3 regions of the Micromonospora sp. NPDC003197 genome follow, and region 1 is predicted to be linked to each of the others. Evidence: riboswitches for the same ligand, from Rfam matches in the RefSeq annotation. Region 1 holds a riboswitch; each other region holds the start of a gene.

Region 1 (7,476 bases):
CCCCCAATTCTATTGATGTACCCCTATGTCTAGGGTCGGTCTGCCAAGTGTTAGGAAGGGCCCCTTCTTATCGCTTTTTGCCTTGGAAGGGGCCCTTCCTAACGTCTCAGCTCGGCGGGCCGCCGACCGCCAGTGCGGCGCGTACCGCGATATCCCGAAGCGGGACGAACCGACGTACCTGGGTCATCCGGTTCATGGTCCGGGCCAGTCGGGCCAGGCGCTGCACCGGTCGACGGCGTTCCTGGTCGTACGCCGCCAGCGCCGACCGGACGTCCGGCGCTCGGTCCAGGTGGCCAGCCAAGGTCACCGCGTCGACCAGCGCCTCGCACGCGCCCCGACCAAGGTCGGGAGTCATCGCGTGCGCGGCGTCGCCGACCACCACGGCGTTGCCTCGTACGAAGGTGGGCAGCGGTGGATGGAGATCGTAGATGTCGTGCCGCAACACCTCCGCCTCGTCGTGCAGGCCCGCCAACACCCGGCGTACCCCCTCGTGCCAGTCGCCGAAGTGCGCGCGTAGGGCAGCCACCTCGCCTGCGGGTGAGCGTCCGCCCTCGGCGGTGCGAACGGTGGCGAACCAGTTCGTCCGCCCGTCCTCGCGTGGGGTGATGCCGAACCGCTTGCCGCGCCCCCAGGTCTCGTTCACCGTGTCGATCGCACCGTCGACCGTGCCGCGCCATGCCGTACAGCCGACGTAGCGGGCCTGGCTGGTCGGGCCGAAGAGGGCGGTACGGGTCTGGCTGAAGATGCCGTCGGCGACCACCACCACGTCGTACTCCCGCTGTAGTGCGGCAACGTCGGAGATCTCCGTGTCGAGGGAGAGCAGGTCTGTTGGGAGCGCCTCGGCCAGCAGGCGGAGCAGCGCCGGCCGGGAGATCAGGTGTACGGCCTCGCCGGTGCGGCGGGCCATGGCGGCCACGTCGATGGTGGTGATCCGGCTGCCGTCCGGTCGCAGCAGATCGCCGCTGCGTTGTCGGGTGCCGATGGCGCGTACCGCGTCACCCAGCCCCATCGCGTCCAGCGCGCGCAACGCCTCCGGCCACATGCCCAGCGCCGTGCCGGTGCCGCCCGGCGTGCCGGCCCGCTCGAAGACCCGTACCGACCAGCCGGCCCGATGCAGCATGATCCCGGTGGCCAGGCCACCGATCCCGCCCCCGATGATGCCCGCTCTTCTGCTCATGCGTCGAACCGTACTACGGATGTAGTAAATGCACTACAGTCGTAGTGGCCTAAGGTGATCCACATGGAGAGCAGGCAGGTCCGGATCGCCGACGCGGCCATCCGGGTGTTGGGCGAGCGAGGGCTGCGCCAGCTGACCCATCGGGCGGTGGATGCTGAGTCCGGTCTGCCGGCCGGCTCCACGTCCAACTACTTCCGTACCCGGGACGCGTTGCTCACCGGGGTGGTGACCCGGATGACCGAGCTGGACCGGGAAGTATGGCAGCGGTTCGCCGGCGTGATCCAGCCCGCCGACATCGACGAGCTGGCCGGGGCGCTGGGAGAGTTCGTACGCTTCGCCACCGGCCCGGGACGCTGTCAGACACTGGCCCGGCTGGCGCTGTTTGTGGAGGCCGGGGTCCGCCCCGAGCTGCAACAGGAACTGGTGCGCGGCAACCGCGAGATCATCGAGTGGGGGATCCCGTGGCTGCGGGGGATCGGCTCGACCGATCCGGCGGGACATGGCCGACTGCTCGCCGACTACCTCGACGGGGTGGTGCTGCACGGGGTGGCGTTCCCCGACACGAAGACCGACCCGGTACCCGGGATCCGGCTGCTGCTGGGCGGCCTGGTCGCCGCCGACGGCGGTTAGGAAGGGCCCCTTCCTATACAAAAAGCGATAGGAAGGGGCCCTTCCTAACCTCAAACCTCAGCGCATCAATACACGGAGAGGTGGACGTGGTTGGTGTGGTCGCTGGAAGGGTCGCCGTTGCCGCCGCTGTACGACTTCCAGCCGCTGCTCGGTAGCCAGATCTGCTTGAACCAGATCACGTAGAGCACCCCGAGCCGGTTGGCGTTGTTCACGTAGTACGCCGCCAGGTTGTTGCCGTAGGTCCGGTCCCCGCCGGTCGCCACCCCGCCGAAGCCACCCTTCTGGGCGGCGAAGTCGCAGGCCCGCCCCTTCGGGTGCTCGCCGGAACCGCCACTGCGATAGCAGGAGACGTACCGGGTGAAGCCGGCGGCCTTGGCCTGGTTCATCGCGTGCAGGGTGCGCGGTGTGATGCAGCCCGAGGTGGTGGGGTCGTTCACGCTGCACGACTCGTTTGGCCACGAGCCGTCGGAGTTGCGTGGTGCGGGCTTCGCCGCCGAGGAGTTGCTGCCGGTCACGCCAGCGCTGGGGGAGCCGCTGCCGGCGGTGGCCAGGGCCCGCTCGGCCTGCTGCTTGCGGCTGGCCATGACGGCGACCTGTTTGCGCTGCTCGCGGATCTCGTTGTCCAGCGCCGCCTTCGCCCGGCTCTCCCGTTCGCGGGTGTCGAGTAGCGCCCGAAGTTGCCGGTCCTCGCTGCTGGCGACCATCCCGAGGGTGGCCGCGCGGTCCACGAAGCCATCCGGGGAGTCGCTGTTGAGCAGGGCGGCCACCGTGCCGAGGCGACCGGTCCGGTAGGCCGCTCCGGCCAGCTCACCCACGGTCGCGGCCCGGGTGGGCAGTTCGGCCTCGATGGCCGCGAGGTGTTCGGCGAGCTGCTTCTGTCGTTTGATGGAGTTGTCCAGCGCCGCCTTGGCGTCCAGGTAGCCCTTCGAGGCCGCCTCAAGCTGTTTCCGCAGGCTGGGGCTGCCGCCCTCCGGGTCGGCGGTGTCTGGAGCGGCGAGGAGCCCAGCGGCGGTGACCAGGCGGGGCATCCCGCTGGCGGTTGCGCCGGGTGCCCCGGCGGTTACCGGGGCGGCGCCCGCCGGTACGGCGACCGTCAGGCAGACCGTGATCGTTGCGGCCACCAGCGCCGTCATGCGGGCGGCCGTTCGTCGTACGGGTGCCGGGAATGGCATGCAGTTGTCCTTCCGTCAGCCGCCGACCGGGTTAGCTGACGGGTTCGGGACGGAAGATCCCTACCGCTGACGCGGATGCACCCCAAGTGGTGGTTCCCCGGTTCGCAGATGGCGATTAGGCGGCAGTCACCACCGGCACCGGTGCCGGTGCCGCCTGGTGGTGACCTCGACCGAGCCTACCGGTAGCGCCGAGAAAGATCATGACCGTACGCGGAAACTTAAGACGCTGCTAAATGGCACCGCTGAATCTCGTCGCTGAATCTCGGCGCGTCAGACCCCTACCACCCGGTCGGTCCGCAGGTGCCGGGCTCCGTACCCGGCTCGACCTGTAGGGTCGCGTGTTCGATGTGGAAGTCGTCGTGCAGGGCCACCCGTGCGGCGGCGAGCACCTGTGCCACCTCCGTGCCCGGCTCGATGGTGAGGTGCGCGGAGGCGACCTCCATCCCGGAGGTGAGGGTCCACACGTGCAGATCGTGCACGTCGGCAACCCCGGGGACGGCGGAGAGCCGCTCCGCCACGGCGGGGACGTGCAGGTGCTCGGGGGCAGCCTGCACCAGGATGCGTACCGCCGCCCGGCCCAGCCGCCAGGTGCGCGGCAGGATGAAGACGCCGATGGCCACCGCGACCAGCGGGTCGGCCCACCACCAGCCGGTCAGCGCGATCAGGCCGGCGGCGACGATGACCCCGACCGAGCCGAGCAGGTCGCCGAGCACCTCCAGGTAGGCCCCGCGCAGGTTGATGCTCTCCTTGGCGCCGGAGCGCAGTAGGGCGAAGGCGACGACGTTGGCCAGCAGGCCGAGTACGGCTACGACGAACATCGGCCCGGCGAGCACGTGTGGCGGTTCACCGAATCGGCGTACCGCCTCGACGAGGACGTAGATCGCGACGCCGAAGAGCAGCACCGCGTTGGCCAGCGCCGCGAGCACCTCCAGGCGGTAGAGGCCGAAGGTGCGCTGCGGGTCGTTCGTCGTCCGGCGGGTCGCGGTGATCGCGGCCAGGGCCATGCCGATTCCGAGTACGTCGGTGAACATGTGCCCGGCGTCGGAGAGTAGGGCCAGTGACCCGGTGATGAGGGCGGCGACCGCCTCGACGACCATGAACGTGGCGAGCACGGCGAAGGCGGCCCAGAGCCGTCCCCGGTGGCGCTCCGCGGCGCGCATCACCTGCCCGCCGTGGTCGTGTCCAGCCCCCATCGGCCCACCCTCCGTCGCTCCCGCGCGTCTGGCTCAACTTATGTTCACATCGCAATATGTGCAAGCGAAACGCTGGCAAAGCAGAAGCAGGGAGAAGGTAGACCTAGAGAGAGCATGCGGGCAGCAGGGGACAGGGAGAGGACAGCAACAGCGGCGCCGGTGGGCCGGGACGACGGGCGCGGGTCAGTCGGTGAGGTCGATGGTGGTGAGCCGCTGGGTGGCCCGGGACAGGGCGACGTAGAGGGTGCGTACCCCCGACTCCGAATCGGCCCGGATCTCCCCGGGCGCGACCAGCACGACCCCGTCGTACTCCATGCCCTTGGCCTGGAGACAGTCGACCACCTGTAGGCGCGGTCCGGCCAGCTCCGCCACCCAGTCGGCGATCTCGGTCCGGCGCGGTACCGGCGTGATCACGCCGACCGTCCCCTCCACCTCGGCGAGCAGTCGCGCGGTGGCGGTACGGACCTGTTCTGGCAGCTCGGCGGCGGGCACCCGCAGCGCGACCGGCTCGACCCCGGTGGTCCGTACGGCGGTGGGCAGCGGCAGGTCCGGATGTACCTCGCGGATCACCTCCGCAGCGACGGCGAAGATCTCTGCCGGGTTGCGGTAGTTGGTGGAGAGGGTGTACTCGTGCCGGGGCCGACTGCCCAGCGCCTTGTCCCGAGCCTGGGCAAGCTCACGCGGGTCGCCGGCCCAGGCGGTCTGCGCCGGATCACCCACCACGGTCCAGGACGCCAGCCGGCCCCGCCGGCCGATCATCCGCCACTGCATGGGGGAGACGTCCTGCGACTCGTCCACCACCACGTGGGCGTACTCGCGGTAGTCCTCCGGCCGCTGCCGGTCGGCCCGCGCGGCGCGCTGCCGGTCGGCGTACGTGCTCAACTCCCGTACCCCACCGGCGAGCTGGAACGGGTCCCGCTTGCGTCGGGCGGCCCGCTTCATCGGCTTGCCGAGCAGCTCGTCCAACTCGTCGAGCAGGGCGACATCGGCGATCGTCGGCCCGTCCGCATCCAGATTCCGGTACGACTCGGCGAGCAGCCGGGTCTCGGCACCGGACAGGATTCCCGCCGTGTACGCGCGCAGCCGCTCCGGCATCGCCAGCCAGCCGAGCACATGCCACGGGTGCAGCCGGGGCCACCAGGCGCGCAGGAAGTCCCGGAATTCGGGCCGCTCGGCCACCTCGTCCTCGAACACCCGCTGGTCGGGCAGGCGACCGACGCGCATCTTGCGGACCTGGGCCCAGAGTGCGGAGAAGATCCCGTCGAAGCCGATCCGGCGTACCTCGTTGCGGCGACCGCCCCCGGCGAGCGCCCGAGTGCGGATCTTGTCCAGTTCGGCGGTGCTCAGCCGGAGCAGTTCACCCCGGTAGAGCAGGCGCAGCTCGCCCGGACCGTCCGGTACCGCGTCCCGGGCCGCCCGACGCAGCACCTGGCGCATCCGGAGCGAGCCCTTGATCGCGGCGACCTCGGTCCGGTCGACTCGGGTCGCCACCACCCCGGGGAAGAGCGAGCCCAGCGAGTGCAGGGTCGCCGTCTCCTCACCGAGCGAGGGCAGCACCGAGGCGATGTACTGGACGAAGACCCCGGACGGGCCGACCACCAGGACACCGCCCCCGGCGAACCGGTTCCGGTCGGAATAGAGCAGGTACGCGGCCCGGTGCAGGGCCACCGCCGTCTTGCCGGTCCCCGGCCCGCCGGAGACGATCGTCACTCCGGAACCGGGGGAGCGGATGGCCTGGTCCTGCTCCCGCTGGATGGTGGCGACGATGTCGCGCATGCCCCGGCCGGTGGCCCGGGACAGGTTGGCCAACAGCGCACCGTCACCGACCACTCGCATCCCGGGCGGTGCGGCGGCCGGGTCGAGCAGGTCGTCCTCGATCCGGGTGACCCGCTCGCCGGTGGACTGGATCGTCCGCCGCCGGATCACGCCCTGCGGATCGGCGGCGGTGGCCTGGTAGAAGGCGGCGGCGGCTGGTGCCCGCCAGTCGATCAGCAGCGGTTCGGCGCTCTCGCCGCGAATGCCGAGCCGGCCGATGTGCATCACCGGACCGGTGCGCAGGTCCAGCCGGCCGAAGACCAAGCCCTCGTGCTCGGCGTCGAGCGAGTGCCGTCGTCGGGCGGCGTGGAAGACCATCGCGTCCCGCTCCACCAGCGCCCCGAAGTTGCCCACCCGAGCCAGTTGGTAGCCCTCCTGCTCCGCCAGCGCGGCCGACTGGCGCAGCGCAGCCAACCGGGCGTAGACCCGGTCGAGATGGTGCTGTTCAGCGGCCATCTCCTGTTCGAGGGTGGTGAGGTCGGTCAACGCGCTGGCTCCTGGACGATCGGTGGTAGGCCATCGTCACGAACCGACCCACCTCGTCGGTGGGTTGTCGGTTCGTGACGGTGACCAGAGCGAGGGTACGGGTAACCGCCCAGGTACGTGCTGCCGAGCGAGGTATGTCGGCGGGTATTTGATCTCCGTCACGTTCCGACGGGTGTGGTGGCGGGGCGGCGACGCAGCGCGACGGGTGCGGTGGCCGGGCGGCGACGCAGGGCGAGCAGTGCCCAGGGCACCCAGACCAACTCCAGCAGGATCCGTACCCACACCGGACCGATCGGGGTGAACGGCACCATGACCAGCCCCCGGTCGAGGGCTCCGAGCAGGGCGAAGCCGCCCAGCGCCAGGGTCAGCCAGCCCAGCCCGGTACGCCCGGCGGCGCGTACGGACCAGCCGAGGCCGAGCCAGCCGAGCCCGGTCAGCAGCAACCCGGCCGGGGTCCACCAGGTCGCCTCGGCGGCGGTCCCGAACACCCCGATGGCCAGGCCACCGAGCAGCAGCACCACCGACCAGCCCGCCGGCCCGCTGGTACGCCCCCGGGCCACCCGCGCCCCCCGGGCCACCCGCGCCCAGAGGGCCAGCCCGAGCAGGCCGAGCAGCAGCGCCTCACCGAGCGCCCACTGCACCTCTATCCGGGCCAGGCCCCGGGCGCCGTACCAGTCGCAGTTGCCGGGCATTCGGCGCTCGCCGAGGGAGTAGTCGGAGCAGGCGTAGAGCTTGAGCAGCTTGCCCGGCTCGGCGATCGCCCGGTTGCTGCCCAGCCCGGCGGGCAGGTCGTCGTGTCCGCAGGCGGGCCGGGCCAGTGGCTCGGCACCGGCGTCGGACGCGGCCTGCCAGCAGGACCCCCGGCCCTGGCCGTCCCACCAGAAGTCCATCCGGTTCGGGGCGGTGCCGCCGTCCGGCTTCACACCCAGCTTGTTGCCCAGGTAGCGGTTGTGGTGTGAGGTGTCGAACTGCGCCCCCAGCGAGGTGTCGCCACGTATCTGCC
Region 2 (7,476 bases), on a different contig from region 1:
TGGTAACCATCCGGGACAAGTACAACGCCGAGAAGACGCGGCTCGACAACCTGATCGCGCAGGGGGCCCGGCAGGAGGCCGAACTGGCCGGCAAGAAGAAGGAGATCGACGCCGAGGTCACGAAGTTGAAGGCCATGATGCCGAAGACGGTTGTCAAGGTTGCCAACTGTCCGACGATCAACGGGGTGGTCACCTCCGCCGCGCGGATCGCGATCGAGACCGCCTGCGCCCAGGTGGGCGACCCGTACGTGTGGGGTGCGACCGGGCCGAACTCGTTCGACTGCTCCGGGCTGACCCAGTACGCCTTCGGCAAGGCCGGGATCTACCTGCCCCACTACACGGGCGACCAGATCACGATGGGTAGGGGCGTCACCCGCGCTGAGGCGCGTCCGGGTGACCTGGTCTTCTTCCCGAGCCACGTCGGCCTCTACATCGGCAACGGGTTGATGGTCCACGCGCCGACGGTCGGCCAGAACGTGACGGTGGCCTCGGTGGGTAGCTTCGGTAAGTCGGTGACGGCGTACCGCCGCATCGGCTGAGGTGTTAGGAAGGGCCCCTTGCTATCGCTTTTTGCATAGCAAGGGGCCCTTCCTAACATCCAAGAACAACTCAGCGCGGCGCGCCGATCGGCGACGGCAGGATCTGCACGTCGTCGAGGTTGACGAACATGATGCGATGACCGAACTGGATCTGGACGTACCGGTTCTCGCCCCGGATCACCGTGAAGTCACCAGGGGACGTCCCTTCGAACGTCGAGGCCCGGTAGTACTCGCCCGGTAGCACGTCCCCGACCGCGTACCGCTGCCCGGCGGAGAGCGTGTACTGCAGCGGGGTGATCGTCTGGTACGGCACCCCGGCCGGGTAGGCGGCCTGCTCCGGGTAGGCCCGCCCGTACACCGGGATGGTGGCCTTGCCCGGCTTGGGGGTCACGACCAGGCCGACCGACCACTTGGCGGTCGGGGCCGAGGCCGGGTTGTGGAACCACGCCTTCTGCCCGAGGTACCAGATCGCGGTCCAGTCGCCCTGCCGGTCGGCGATGGCGTACGTCTGGCCCGTCGAACCCCGCGCCCCGTGGTCGGAGATCTGCATCGTGTTCGGGGTGCCGTCCGGCCGCAGCGCGATGTCGTTGACCAGCGGCGCGTCCGGGCTGGGCGCACTGTGCAGGATCACCGAGGACGAGCCACGCGAGGGGCAGGGCTCGGTCGGCGAGGCCGGCGGTGACTTGGCGCAGCCGTAGAAGTTCGGCCGGTTGGTGGCGAAGTCCGGGTCGAGCGTGACCAGGCCGGTACGCGGCGTGCCGGTGCCCCGGATCGGTGCCCCCAGCAGGTCGAAGTAGTGCGACCAGTCCCAGTACGGGCCCGGGTCCCAGTGCATCCCCCGGACGGTGCCCGGCACGGTGCCCGGCACGTTGTCGTGGCCGATGATGTGCTGCCGGTCCAGCGGCACATTGTGCTTCTTGGCCAGGTAGCTCACCAGCTTGGCCGAGCTGCGGTACATCGCCTCGGTGTACCAGGTGCCCTGGGCGGCGAAGCCCTCATGCTCGATGCCGACCGCCTTGGCGTTGACGTACCAGTTGCCGGCGTGCCAGCCGACGTCCTTCGTCTTCAGGTGTTGGGCGGTGTGGCCGTCCACCGAGCGCATCGTGTAGTGCCAGCTCACCCACTCCGGGTCCTGGGCCAGCCGGGTGGTGCTGTCGAAGTAGCCCTCGGCGTCGTGGATGAGGATGTACTCGATCTTCTGCTGCGTCGGCCGGTTGCCCTTGTCGTGGTTGCCGTAGTTGCCCGGGTCGGTGCCGTCGCCGAGCAGCTGGTAGGGGGCGGGCAGCCACTCGCAGGAGATGGTGGTCGGGCATTCGAGCCCGTCCGGGCGGGCGGGCGTGCGCAGGCCGAGCTTCGCCAGCCAGGCCCGGACCGGGTCGAGCTCGGGGTGCGCGGCGAGGGTGATCCGGTGCCCGTCGTCGGTGACCCGGCTGACACCCGTACGGATGGTGGCGTAGACCTCGTCGGCGAAGGCCGCGGCGGCGTCGCTGGTCTCCGCACCGGAGTACCGGGCCACCGCGCCGTACCAGGCCGCCGGGTCGCTCGCGCTTCCCGCCGGTCCGGCCAGGGCCTTCTGGTACGACGACAGCAGCGCTGCGCCGCCCCGGATGTTCGCCCGCGCGTCGGTACGTAGCGACTCCGCCCCGGTGCTGGTGAGCGTGGCGGCGGCGCCCAGGGTGCGTAGCGCTGCGCTGTCCGGAGTGGCCACGCTGGGGTGCTGGCGGGCCAGTGACCGCCGGGATTCGTCGCCGCGCGGGTCTTCCTCCGAGTCGTGGTGACCGCCGGAGGTGGGCAGGCTGGCCACGTGGGCGGCGTCGGTGAGGTGCATCGGGCCGTAGCCGCCGGCGGTGCTGGGGGTGCCGGCGTTGGTGTCCCAGCGGGACTGGAGATAGGAAACTCCCAGCAGGACGCTCTCCGGTACGCCGTAGTCGCTGGCGGCGGTGGCGTAGTCCTGCTGTCGGGAGTCGACCGGTGCGTTGGCGGTGGTGGGTACGGTCGCGGCGGCGGACGTGGGCGCGGCGGTGACGAGCGTCGCCGCGCCGACTATCGCGGTACTGAGCAGTATCCGGCTGCTCAGCGGTACTTTCGGACGGTGCATCGAACCTCCATTCGGGGGATGACTCATTGGTCACCCTCACTCGCCCAGGGGTGGTTCGTCAATGGCTTGCGAGAACGGCGATCGAAGTGAAAGATTTCTTCGCATCTGCCGCCCGAAGTCCACCCTTAGTGACCGATGGCTGTACGAAGCGAATTATCTTGCCGGTTCGGGTTGCGCCCTGGTAGTGCACTTCCTTAGGTTGGGGACGGTCGAGACGAGGGCAGTTCGTCCACCCGGGGCGACGTCGGCTCGATACCGCCGAATCGTTCGCAAGATCGAACCGGGGACCCACGTGATCCATTTGGGGTGAATCCGCGATCCGCGGTAGGGCGCACATCTTCCCGCCCGAACCCGTCAGCTAACTCGGTAGGCGGTCAGGAAGAAGGAGTACGGACACCGGTGGCACATCATGCCCCCCGGTTGCGCCCGTTCGGGTCGGTGCACGCCGACCGAGAACCGGCGATGCCACCTACCCGTCGGTCCCTGTTCACCGCCACGCTCGCCGCGATCGCCAGCATCGCCGTCGTGCTCGTTGGCGCGACCCCGGCCCACGCCGAGCCGTCGGTGACCGAGATCGAGAATCAGATCGACAAGGCGTGGGCGAAGCTGGAACCGATCATCGAAAAGCACAACGCCACCCGCCAGGATTTGGCCGTCAAGAAGAAGCAGGCCGACGCGCTGGGCAAGAAGATCCAGCCGCTGCAACGCCAGGTCGACGAGGCGATGGGGAAGGTCAGCGAGCTGGCCGTCCAGGCGTACAAGGGCAACAACGCCTCCACCCTCAACGCCATCCTTGCCACCGGCTCACCCACCAGCCTCATGGACCAGCTCGGCGTGCTCGACCAGTTCGCTCGCCAGCAGCAGCACGACATCCAGGCCGTGGTCGACCTGAAGAACAAGTACGCCGCGCAGAAGGGGCCGCTGGACGTGCTGGTCGCCCAGCTCACCCGGACCGAGGCTGAGCTGGCGGCGAAGAAGAAGGAGATCGACGCCGAGGTCGCCCGGCTGCAGAAGCTGCGCCTGGTGGCGTACGGCAACGGTGGCGGTGGCGTGCTCCGACCGGCCCCCTGCCCCGCGACCTACCCGGGCGGCTCGATCGGGCAGGTGGTCAAGTTCGCCTGCGCCCAGATCGGTAAGCCCTACGTGTGGGGTGCGGCCGGACCCAACTCGTACGACTGCTCGGGCCTGACCCTGCGGGCCTGGCAGCAGGCCGGCGTTACGCTGCCGCACAACGCGGCCCGGCAACGGGCGATGATGCCGCACGTGAGCCGTGCCGAGCTACGCCCAGGTGACCTGGTCTTCTACAGCAACCTCGCGCACGTCGGCATCTACGTCGGCAACGGTTGGGTGGTGCATGCCCCCACCAGCGGCGACAAGGTCAGGATGCGCAAGGTCGACGGCGGCGTGCACAGCTACGGCCGCCCAGGCTAACGGTTTTTGGTGTTAGGAAGGGCCCCTTCCTATCGCATTTTGCATAGGAAGGGCCCCTTCCTAACACCCGTGGTACGCGTCAGCGGGTTGGCCAGGTCCGCCAGTTCTGCCAGGACCGGCTCGGCGTCGGCCCCCGCTGCCCCTGGTAGCGCGAGCCGTACACCTCGGAGCCGTACGGGTGCTCGGCCGGGGACGAGAGCCGGAAGATGCACAACTGGCCGATCTTCATGCCCGGCCAGAGGGTGATCGGCAGGTTGGCGACGTTGGACAGTTCCAACGTGACGTGACCGGAGAAGCCGGGGTCGATGAAGCCCGCGGTCGAGTGGGTGAGCAGACCCAACCGGCCCAGGCTCGACTTGCCCTCCAGCCGCCCGGCGAGCTGATCGCCGAGGGAGATCACCTCCAGCGTGGAGGCGAGCACGAACTCGCCCGGGTGTAGCACGAACGGCTCACCGTCGGGCACGTCGACCACCGAGGTCAGGTCGTCCTGTTGCCGGGACGGGTCGATGTGCGTGTAGAGGTGGTTGTTGAACACCCGAAACAGCCGGTCGAGGCGTACGTCGATGCTGGACGGCTGAACCAGCGCCGGCTCGAACGGTTCCAGCGCCAAGGCGCCCGCCTTGATCTCGCTGACGAGGTCACGGTCGGAGAGCAGCATCGTGCCACCATAGCGACCTCCCGTCTGACCAGCGGCGTCGCACTACCGATCTCGAACATATGTTCGATAGGATGATCCCATGGCTTCCTGGTCCGAATTCGCCACTGACGATCCCCGGCTCGCCGCCGCGATCCGCTCACTCATACAGCAGTACGGGCCAGGCTTCGGCTACCTGGCCACTGTCCGGGCCGACGGCGGCCCTCGCGTCCACCCGGTCTCGCCTGTGATCACCGACGAGGGGCTGTTCTGCTTCATCGTCGACTCGCCGAAACGGCGCGATCTCGAACGCGACGGTCGCTACGCGCTGCACTCCTTCCCGCCGGAGGAGAGCGACGACGAGGCGTACGTCGCGGGGCGGGCTCGTCCTGTCACCGACCAGGCCCGGGTCGCCCGGCTTGCCGACAGCGCACGGGCCGCACCGCAGGTCGACTGGCGACTGTTCGAGTTCACCGTCGACGTGGCGATGCTGTCCCGGCACGGCAACAGCGTCGGCAACGGCGACAGTGACGGCAACGGCGACAGTTACGGCAACGGCAACGGTGCGAGCGCGTTCGGCGGCGGTGGTGGGTCCGGCCGGCCCGCCGTACAGGTGTGGTTCGATCCGGCCGGGGGCCGCAACCGGATGAACAGCTCGGGCCTGGCGACGCGCCGCAGCCGGCGGATCCACCGGCTCGCGGTCCCTGAATACGAGTCGATAATCCCGGGGTACGCGCCGGTGCCGGCCCGTTGACCGAGCCGGCACCGCTGGATCAGATCTTTACGGAGCGCGGTAGGCGTTCCAGGCGTTCAGCATTCGGGTCGCCTGGCCGGTCGTGAACTCGTACATGCAGGAGTCGTAGGTGTAGTCCATGAAGTTGTGGATCGGGTCTACACCGGTCGAGCTGCACGTGTTCCGCCCGGTCGGGCACTGGTAGGCGGCGGAAGCCTCGGCCGGGGTGTCCGAGACCTGGTCGCCAGAGCCGGAGCAGCCACCTTGGAAGGTGTGGTAGAGGTTCAGCCAGTGGCCGACCTCGTGGGTGCCGGTGTCACCCAGGTTGTAGTTGGTCGCGGTGCCGCTCGGCAGCGACTCGCTCAGCACCACCACGCCGTCGTAGGTGTCCAGGTTGTTCTTCGGGAATGTCGCCCAGCCGAGCAGGTTGTCGCTGAGTTCGCCGAGGTAGATGTTCAGCGTGTTCTTGCCGCCCTGTCGGAGCTGACTCTTCATCTGGCGTTCCGCCGACGAGCCGTAGACGATTGGGTACCAGGCCGTGTTGGTGACACGGTTGATGCTCTGCAACTGGAAGGCGAAGGCGGTGACCGCGCCGCCGGTCCCACCTGCGTAGGCCTGGTTGAGCACGTTGATCTGGGAGTTGATCATCGAGTCCGGGATGTTGCCTCCGGCCCGAGTGCTGTTCTCCTGGATAACGTGTACGACCACCGGAATGGTGACCGTGGCCTGGATGCTCGGCCCGGCGGTTGTCGTACTGGCCCGAGCCCGCAGCGTGCTGGCGAAGTCCGCCTCTCGCTCGACCATCTGGGCTGGCGTCAGGTGGTTGGGGTCCTGCTTGCCAGGGGCGCCCGGCCGAGCCTTGGCGAGCGTGTCGTGCGCGAGCGAGTCGTGTGCCTCCGCCGGCTCGACGCAGCCGGGTGGTGCCTGGTCGGCGGCCAGTGCGCTGGTGGTCGGAGCGATGGATGTCGCTGCGGCGCTGAGCAGCATGGCGATGGATGTGGATGCAACCTTGGCTTTTCGCCAGGTCAACGGGTTCGAGCGCAGCCCCATGAGTCCACCTCTTTCTGTCCGCGATGCAGCCGGGGGTGTGCCGCATCGGGTGCGTGAACGTGAGGCGAACGTTACTCGTCCATCGATGTACGTGAAAATAGTGGAGCGAGATTATCTTGCGCGGTACGCCTGCCACGCCTGGGTCATGCGCTGCACCTGGTTGGGGGTGAACTGGTGCATGCAGGCGTCGTAGGTGTAGTCCATGAAGTTGTGGATCGGGTCGAGTCCGGCCACAGTGGCGCAGGAATCCCGGTCCGCAGGACAGCCGAACGCTGGTGCCGCCTCGGCCGGCGTGTCCGGCACCGCGTCGCCCTCGCCCGCGCAACCGCCCTGGAAGGTGTGGTACAGGTTCAGCCAGTGGCCCACTTCGTGGACGGTGGTGTCCCCCTGGTTGTAGTTGGCGGCGGTACCGCCCGGCAGTGACTCGGCCAGCACCACCACGCCGTCGTACTTGTCGACCTTCTTCGCCGGGAATGTCGCCCAGCCGAGCAGGCCCTCCTCTAATGCGCCCGTGTAGATGTTCAGGGTCTTTGCCCCGCCGATTCGTAGGGTCTTCTTCATCTGCTGCTCGGCGGGACTGCTCGGGACGATCGGATACCAGGCCGGCTTGACCATGCGGTTGATCTTCTTCAGCTTGAACCGGAACGGCGACGGAGTGCTGCCGTTGCCGCCAGCAAATGCCTGGTTCAGCACCTTGAGCTGCGCGTCGATCAGCGGGCGCGGAATGTTGCCGCCGGCCCGGGTCGGGTCCTTGGCGATCACGTGCATTACCACCGGGATGGTGACGGTGCCGCGAGCTGGAATCGCGTACGGGCCAATCCCCGCCACCTGAGCGTGTGTCTCAAGCAACTCGCGGTCCCGCTGTGCCGCTTCGGCCGGGGTCAACTCGTTCGGATCATGCCCGTCCGGTCCGTCTCCCGGCCTCGCCCTGGCGTTGTTCGGCGGGAGTTCCGCATGGGCGACGCAGTCCTACGTCGGCGTGGCCGAGGCT
Region 3 (7,476 bases), on a different contig from region 1:
GCTACCGGCTGGTCCGGGCCACTCTCGACGCCGGTGCACCGGTCACCGCCGCCCCCGGCCCGAGCGCCGTCACCACCGCCCTGGCCCTGTCCGGGTTGCCCTGCGACCGGTTCTGCTTCGAGGGTTTCCTGCCCCGCTCCGGCGGTTCCCGTCGGGCCCGGCTGCGAGAACTGGCCGCCGAGCCCCGCACCCTGGTCTTCTTCGAGGCGCCACACCGAGTGGCCGGTGCCCTCGCCGACCTGGCCGCGACGTTTGGCGCCGACCGCCCGGCCGCCGTCTGCCGCGAGCTGACCAAGACGTACGAGGAGGTGCTGCGCCAGCCGCTCGGCGCGCTCGCCGAGTGGGCCGCGACCGGGGAGCCACGCGGCGAGATCACCCTGGTCGTCGCGGGTGCGCCGCCGGCCACCTCCGCCGATCGTCCGGCCGACGACGAATTGCGGGCCGAGGTGGCGCGGTGGGAGGCCGATGGCACCTCCCGGCGGGATGCCATCACCGCCGTCGCCAACGAGTACGGGCTGCGGCGGCGCGACGTCTACACCATCGTCCACCAGGCCTGACGGCCACCAGACTTGGGCCGACTTGGTCAGAACGCGGCGACCAGGAACCCGACGAGGATGAGGAACTGGCCGGTCAACCCGGCCAGTACGGCGATCCTGCGGGACCTTGGGTCGGGCAGGCGAAGTGCCCCGGTCGACCACCCGATGCCGACCGAGCAGAGCACCACCAGGGCCAGTCCGAGTAGCCAGCGCAGGTGCCGGGTGACGGCGTCCCCCTCGACGTACGCCGTACCGGCGTCCGGATTGACCATGCGGGCGACGAGCGTGCTGCCGGGTGTCCGCTGCGACCCGTCCACCCCGGCCAGCCGTACGTCGGTGACAAGATCGGCCGGGGCGGCGCTCTCGTCGTCCGGTTCCCCATCGGAGTGGTCGGAAATCACCGGATCCGGGTCGCCGGGTGCCCCGGTCCCCGGGCCGGTGAGCACAGGTTGTCCCGGCGCGGTCGAGGTCAGGTCCCGCCCGGCGGCGATGCCATCATCGGCGACGAACGTGCCCCGGCACCGCAGACCGATGCCGTTACCGGTGCAGCTCAGCACGGTGGCGGTACCCCGTTCGCCGTGCCCCACCGCCAGCCACAGGGGCTCGGCGCTCACCCAGGCGAAGAAGCTGGTGAGCAGGGTCAGGGTGAGCAGGCCGGACAGCCCCGCCATCGGGTGACGCGGCGGCTTGGCCGGCTGGCCGGTCCGTCGCCCCAGAGCGGGGAACCTTCGGCTCCGATCCCGATCCGCGGGGCGGTCCGCTGCCACCGGGGTCCCATCCCAGTGGACCTCCTCGATCGGTAGCCAGAACGCCGGCTCGTCGGCCGACACCTGCTGCGGCACCGCTGCCCGCACCGACGGGCCCGACCCGGCCCGGCCGGGCACCGAACGGGCCGGCGGTACGCGTAGCGGCGCCCGTTGCGGGAGTGCGGTGAACGGGGCGCCGGTGGTCGGCTCGATGAGGGGGATGGTGTCCTCGCCCTGCTCCCCGAGGGGATACTGCTCGCCTGGTCGCCCGGTCACCCCGTCATTTCACAACGGGTGACCGGATCGATACGGCAAGCTAGTGCGCGTGTCGACGGTAAACCGGGCAAAGAGCGTCGGGACGGGAGTACGCCGAGGCAGCCCGGTTATCCCTTCGCGGCGGCCGTACGCCGGTCACTAGGCTTGACGGTCATGAGTCACGTTCTCGCGGCGGTCGCCTGGCCCTACGCCAACGGCCCGCGCCACATCGGCCATGTCTCCGGCTTCGGAGTGCCCTCCGACGTGTTCAGCCGGTACATGCGGATGGCCGGGCACGACGTGCTCATGGTCTCCGGCACCGACGAGCACGGCACCCCCATCCAGGTGCAGGCCGACAACGAGGGGGTCAGCCCCCGGGAGCTGGCCGACCGCTACAACCGGATCATCGTGGAGGACCTGCACGGCCTGGGGCTCTCCTACGACCTGTTCACCCGGACCACCACCGGCAACCACTACGCCGTGGTGCAGGAGATCTTCGAGACGCTGTACCGCAACGGCTACATCGTGCCCAAGGTCACCATGGGGGCCATCTCCCCGTCCACCGGCCGTACGCTGCCCGACCGCTACATCGAGGGCACCTGCCCGATCTGCGGCTACGGCAGCGCCCGGGGCGACCAGTGCGACAACTGCGGCAACCAGCTCGATCCGGTCGACCTGATCGACCCCCGGTCGAAGATCAACGGCGAGACCCCGCAGTTCGTGGAGACCGAACACTTCTTCCTCGACCTGCCCGCCTTCGCCGAGGCGCTCGGCCGGTGGCTGGACAGTCGGGAGGGCTGGCGCCCCAACGTCCTGCGCTTCTCCAAGAATCTCCTCGACGATCTGCAGCCGCGGGCCATCACCCGGGACCTGGAATGGGGCGTACCGATTCCGCTGGAGGGCTGGCGGGACCGTACCGACAAGCGGATCTACGTCTGGTTCGACGCGGTCGTCGGCTACCTCTCCGCGTCGATCGAGTGGGCCCGCCGCTCCGGCGACCCGGAGGCGTGGCGCAAGTGGTGGACCGCCGACGACGCGCTCGGCTACTACTTCATGGGCAAGGACAACATCGTCTTCCACTCGGTGATCTGGCCAGCGCTGCTGCTCGGCTACTCCGGGGCCGGCGACCGGGACGGTGAACCGGGCCAGCTGGGGGCGCTCAACCTGCCCACCGAGGTGGTCTCCAGCGAATACCTGACCATGGAGGGGCGCAAGTTCTCCTCCTCCCGTCGGGTGGTCATCTACGTCCGCGACTTCCTGGAACGCTACGACGCCGACGCGCTGCGCTACTTCATCGCCGCCGCCGGCCCGGAGAGCAACGACACCGACTTCACCTGGGCCGAGTTCCTGCGCCGCAACAACGACGAACTGGTCGCCGGCTGGGGCAACCTGGTCAACCGGTCGATCTCGATGGCGGCGAAGAACTTCGGCGCGATCCCGGCGATCGACGCCGCCGGGCTCACCGAGGCGGACGAGGCGCTGCTGGCCGTCGCCCGGGCCGGCTTCGCCACCGTCGGTGACCTGATCGCCAAGCACCGGCAGAAGGCGGCGATCGGCGAGGCGATGCGGGTGGTCGCCGAGGCCAACCGCTACCTCTCCGACCAGGCACCGTGGAAGCTCAAGAGCGACGAGGACAAGCCCCGGATGGGCACCATCCTGCACGTCGCGTTGCAGGTGGTCAGCGACGCCAACACGCTGCTCACGCCGTTCCTGCCGCACTCCGCGCAGAAGATCCACGAACTGCTCGGCGGCACCGGCGTACACGCCCCGATGCCGTCCATCGTGGAGGTCGAGGACCTCGACGGCGGGCCGGCGTACCCGGTGCTGACCGGTGACTACACGATCGGTGCGCGCTGGGAGTCCGTACCGGTGGAGGCTGGTCGACCGCTGGCCGCACCGAAGCCGGTCTTCCGCAAGCTCGACCCGTCGATCGTCGAGGAGGAACTCGCCCGCCTCAGCGGCTGACGACAGTCCAGGCTGCGACGAGGCGGCTGACCATTCCGACCCCTGCTACGACGAAAGCGGCCCGCTCCCTGGATCTACCCGGGAGCGGGCCGCTTCGTTTGGTCCACCGATACTTCGTCCCGCTGACGTTTCGGTCTGCCGTCGGCCGGGCGCGGTCGCCGCGCCCGGCCGGGAGTCAAAGCATCGACACGTGTACGTGGTCGGTGTGATCGCTCGCCCCGCTGTACGAACTCCAGCCGGTCGCCGGCATCCAGATCTGCTTGTACCAGATCACGTAGTAGATGCCGAGCCGGTCGGCGTTACGGACCAGGAACGCGGTGAGGTTGTTGCCATACATCCGTTGGTCCTGGTTCTGTGCCGAGACGAAGCCCCGGTTGATCAACGACCAGTCGCAGGCGCGGCCCTTCGGGTGCTCGTACGGGCCACCCGATCGGTAGCAGCCCACGAACCGGTTGAACCCGGCCTTCTTGACCTCCTTGTACATGTGCATCGTGCGCGGCGTGATGCAGCCGGAGGTCGTCGGGTCGTCCTGGTTGCACGACTCGCTCGGCCAGTCGCCGCTGGCCGTACGCGGAGCGGCCTTGGCCACCGGCGAGGTCGCGGTGACGAACCCCTTGGTCAGGCTCATCCCGCCGACCAGCGCTAGCGCCTTCTCCGCTTCCTTCTTCTGCTTGGTCATGATGGTCAACTGCTTGTTCTGCTCGGTGATCTCGGCATCGAGCTGGGCCTTGGCGCGTTCGGCGATGTCCCGGGCCTCGGTGAGTTCGCGCAGCTTCCGGTCGTTGAGCCGGTTCAGCTCGTCCAGCCGGCTCACCCGCTGGACGAACGAGTCGGGGCTGTCACTCTCCAGCATTACGGCGAGCGCGCCAAGCCTGCCCTGGCGGTAGGACTGGGCCGCGATCTGCGCCACCTGCGGGGTGAGCAGATCGAGCCGCTCCTGGGCCTTCTGGAGTTCGAGGTTGAGAGCCTGTTGCCGCCGCTTCGACTGATCCAGCTTGGCCTTCGCCTGGATGTATCCCCGGTTGGTCGACTCGATCACGTCACGGAGCAGCGGCGTCTCGGTCTCGTTGGGGTTCTCGTTGGGTTCTGCCCAGGCCCGCTCGGCGGGTGCCACCAGGGCCACAGCGGCGAGTAGCGCCAGTATCGTCGTCAGCCAACCGCGCAGGGGTGCGGTCAAGATACCTTCCTTCCGTCGGCCGCCGATCGGGTTAGCTGACGGGTTCGAGGCGGAAGTGGCCCCTACCGCTACTGCGGATTCACCCCACGAACACGGTTCCCCGATTCGCCCGGTCAGGCGATTAGGCGGCAGCCTCGCCGGCACCTGATCGTGCCTTCTGGCGATTGCCGCCAGCGAGCCTACCCGACACCCCAGTGGGCTATCTATTTCGCCGACGACCCGAGAAAAGCGTTATCAGCCAGCGCCTTTCGGTAACCGTCTCGCTCTGTGTCGGCTCGCTGACATATCGATCTGTCGTAACGTCGACCAATGTGTGCAGTGGACCCGTGGCATCGCCATTCCGTTTTCGATTGGCGGCCAAGCTCCGCTGAAGGCTGGTTGCGCCGGACGGCGTAGCTGGATATGTGATGCTGACGGGGATGAGCGATCAAACCGAGTCCCGCCGCCAACGCGCCGCGCGCCGGGCGGGGGAGTTTCCCACCCCACCCGAGCCGCTGCCCCGTACGGTGATCGACAGCCACACCCACCTGGACATCACCGTGGCCGAGGCCGGGTCCGTCAGCGGCCTGGCTGGCGCTGAACCGGTTGGCGGACCGGCCGGAGCCGGCGACCCGGTCGCGGCCGGAACGGGTGACCCGGTCGCCGCCATGATCGAGGTGGCCGCCGGGGTCGGAGTCGACCGACTGGTACAGGTCGGAGTCGACGTGGCCTCGTCCCGCTGGGGGGCCGAGGTGGCCCGACAACATCGGGCAGTCGTCGCCACCGTCGCACTGCACCCCAACGAGGCACCCCGACTCGATGACCTGGACGAGGCGCTGCGCCAGATCGAGGCGCTCGCCGCCGAGGAGCGGGTACGCGGCATCGGCGAGACCGGGATGGACTTCTTCCGTACCGGCGACGAGGGGCGGGCCGCCCAGGAGTTGAGCTTCCGGGCCCACATCGCCATCGCCAAGCGGTACGACAAACCCCTGGTGATCCATGACCGGGACGCACACGCCGACGTGCTGCGGGTCCTCGACGAGGAGGGTGCCCCGCAGACCGTGGTGCTGCACTGCTTCTCTGGCGACGCCGAGTTCGCCGCTGAGTGCGTCCGTCGGGGGTACGTGCTCAGCTTCGCCGGCACGGTCACCTTCGCCAGCGCCCACGCACTGCGGGAAGCCGCCCGGATCACCCCGCTGGACCAACTGCTGGTCGAAACCGACGCGCCCTACCTCACGCCGACACCGCACCGGGGCCGGCCCAACGGGTCGTACCTGATTCCGCTCACCGTCCGGTCGTTGGCCGAGACCACCGGGTCGGACCTGACCGAGTTGTGTACGGCGATCTCCGCCACCGGCGAGCGGGTCTTCGGCCCATGGTGACGCCACAAGGGTTAGGAAGGGACCCTTTACCTGCAGAAAGCGATAAGAAGGGGCCCTTCCTAACCCCCGGGGAGATTCGGGAGCTGGCTGCGCGGCTGGGCGTGACCCCGACCAAGAAGCTTGGGCAGAACTTCGTGCACGACCCGAACACGGTCCGGCGCATCGTGACCGCCGCCGGAGTGAGCCCCGACGACGTGGCGGTGGAGGTCGGCCCGGGACTCGGGTCGCTCACCCTGGCGCTGCTGCCCGCCGTGGCGCACGTACACGCCGTGGAGATCGATCCGGTGCTGGCCGAGGCGTTGCCGCAGACCGTGGCCGAGCACTGCGGGCCGGACGTCGCCGGGCGGCTGACCGTGCACCGGGCCGACGCGTTGCGGGTCACCGCCGCCGACCTGGCCGACCCGGCGCCGACCGCGCTGGTCGCGAACCTGCCCTACAACGTGGCGGTGCCGGTCGTACTGCACCTGCTGGCCGAGCTGCCCAGCCTGCGGCATGGCCTGGTGATGGTGCAGAAGGAGGTGGCCGACCGACTGATCGCCGGCCCCGGATCCAAGGTCTACGGCATTCCGTCGGTCAAACTCGCCTGGTACGCCGCCGCCCGCAGCGCCGGGAAGGTGCCGCCCAACGTGTTCTGGCCGGTGCCCAACGTCGACTCCGGGCTGGTCGCCTTCACCCGGCGCGAGCCGCCCCGACCGGACGTACCCCGGTCCCGGGTCTTCGCGGTGGTGGACGCGGCGTTCGCGCAGCGCCGTAAGACCCTGCGGGCCGCCCTCGCCGGCTGGGCCGGCGGTGCCGACCGGGCGGCTGAGGCCCTGGTCACGGCGGGGGTCGACCCCAGCGCCCGGGGTGAGTCACTCACCGTGGAGCAGTTCGCCGCGATCGCCGCGTCGGCTCCATCGGGTACGTCAGGTGCCGAGTAGGCTGTCGCGGTGCCCATGACGAGGTCTGCGCAACCATCCGACATCCGGCCCCGGCTCCTGGGCATCGTCCCGTGACCGAGGCGTGGCGGCCGGACGACGATGACGATCAGCAGCGACGGGGCGCGGCCGGCCCGGTCAAGGTACGGGTACCTGCAAAGATCAACCTGCACCTCGGTGTCGGCCCGGTACGCCCCGACGGCTACCACGAACTGACCACCGTCTACCACGCGATCTCCAGCTATGACGAGCTGACCGCCCGACGCGGGGACACCCTCACCCTCACCATGGCGGGCGAAGGCACCGGCGAACTGGCCCTCGACGAGTCGAACCTGGTCATCCGGGCGGCCCGAGCCCTGGCCGCGTACGCCGGGGTGCCCGCCCACGCCCGGCTGCACCTGCGCAAGCAGATCCCGCTCGCCGGCGGACTGGCCGGCGGCAGCGCCGACGCCGCCGCCACGCTGGTCGCCTGCGACACCCTGTGGGGCACCAACCTGGCCCGCGAAGAACTGGCGGCGA

What was found. Region 1 has a riboswitch for cyclic di-AMP ahead of ACWDV4_RS16735 (coiled-coil domain-containing protein). Riboswitches for the same ligand answer to the same signal wherever they lie in the genome.
Region 2: linked by a shared signal. The riboswitch ahead of ACWDV4_RS19275 (C40 family peptidase) and the one ahead of ACWDV4_RS16735 (coiled-coil domain-containing protein) in region 1 are both predicted to bind cyclic di-AMP.
Region 3: linked by a shared signal. The riboswitch ahead of ACWDV4_RS03135 (coiled-coil domain-containing protein) and the one ahead of ACWDV4_RS16735 (coiled-coil domain-containing protein) in region 1 are both predicted to bind cyclic di-AMP.

Annotation. Positions count from the first base shown of each region.
Region 1 is NZ_JBSFTE010000013.1:111,137-118,612, forward strand. It holds gene ACWDV4_RS16725 (FAD-dependent monooxygenase) at 107-1,177, opposite strand; gene ACWDV4_RS16730 (TetR/AcrR family transcriptional regulator) at 1,241-1,807, shown strand; gene ACWDV4_RS16735 (coiled-coil domain-containing protein) at 1,873-2,979, opposite strand; cyclic di-AMP (ydaO/yuaA leader) riboswitch at 2,984-3,111, opposite strand; gene ACWDV4_RS16740 (cation diffusion facilitator family transporter) at 3,258-4,172, opposite strand; gene ACWDV4_RS16745 (HelD family protein) at 4,356-6,473, opposite strand; gene ACWDV4_RS16750 (right-handed parallel beta-helix repeat-containing protein) at 6,632-7,476, opposite strand, start outside.
Region 2 is NZ_JBSFTE010000016.1:111,768-119,243, forward strand. It holds gene ACWDV4_RS19265 (C40 family peptidase) at 1-539, shown strand, start outside; gene ACWDV4_RS19270 (N-acetylmuramoyl-L-alanine amidase) at 610-2,637, opposite strand; cyclic di-AMP (ydaO/yuaA leader) riboswitch at 2,884-3,024, shown strand; gene ACWDV4_RS19275 (C40 family peptidase) at 3,037-4,068, shown strand; gene dcd (dCTP deaminase) at 4,148-4,726, opposite strand; gene ACWDV4_RS19285 (pyridoxamine 5'-phosphate oxidase family protein) at 4,806-5,456, shown strand; gene ACWDV4_RS19290 (zinc metalloprotease) at 5,484-6,485, opposite strand; partial or broken gene ACWDV4_RS19295 (zinc metalloprotease) at 6,597-7,476, opposite strand, start outside.
Region 3 is NZ_JBSFTE010000002.1:193,311-200,786, forward strand. It holds gene rsmI (16S rRNA (cytidine(1402)-2'-O)-methyltransferase) at 1-557, shown strand, start outside; gene ACWDV4_RS03125 (hypothetical protein) at 584-1,558, opposite strand; gene metG (methionine--tRNA ligase) at 1,712-3,502, shown strand; gene ACWDV4_RS03135 (coiled-coil domain-containing protein) at 3,678-4,679, opposite strand; cyclic di-AMP (ydaO/yuaA leader) riboswitch at 4,684-4,817, opposite strand; gene ACWDV4_RS03140 (TatD family hydrolase) at 5,087-6,040, shown strand; gene rsmA (16S rRNA (adenine(1518)-N(6)/adenine(1519)-N(6))-dimethyltransferase RsmA) at 6,115-6,960, shown strand; gene ACWDV4_RS03150 (4-(cytidine 5'-diphospho)-2-C-methyl-D-erythritol kinase) at 7,032-7,476, shown strand, end outside.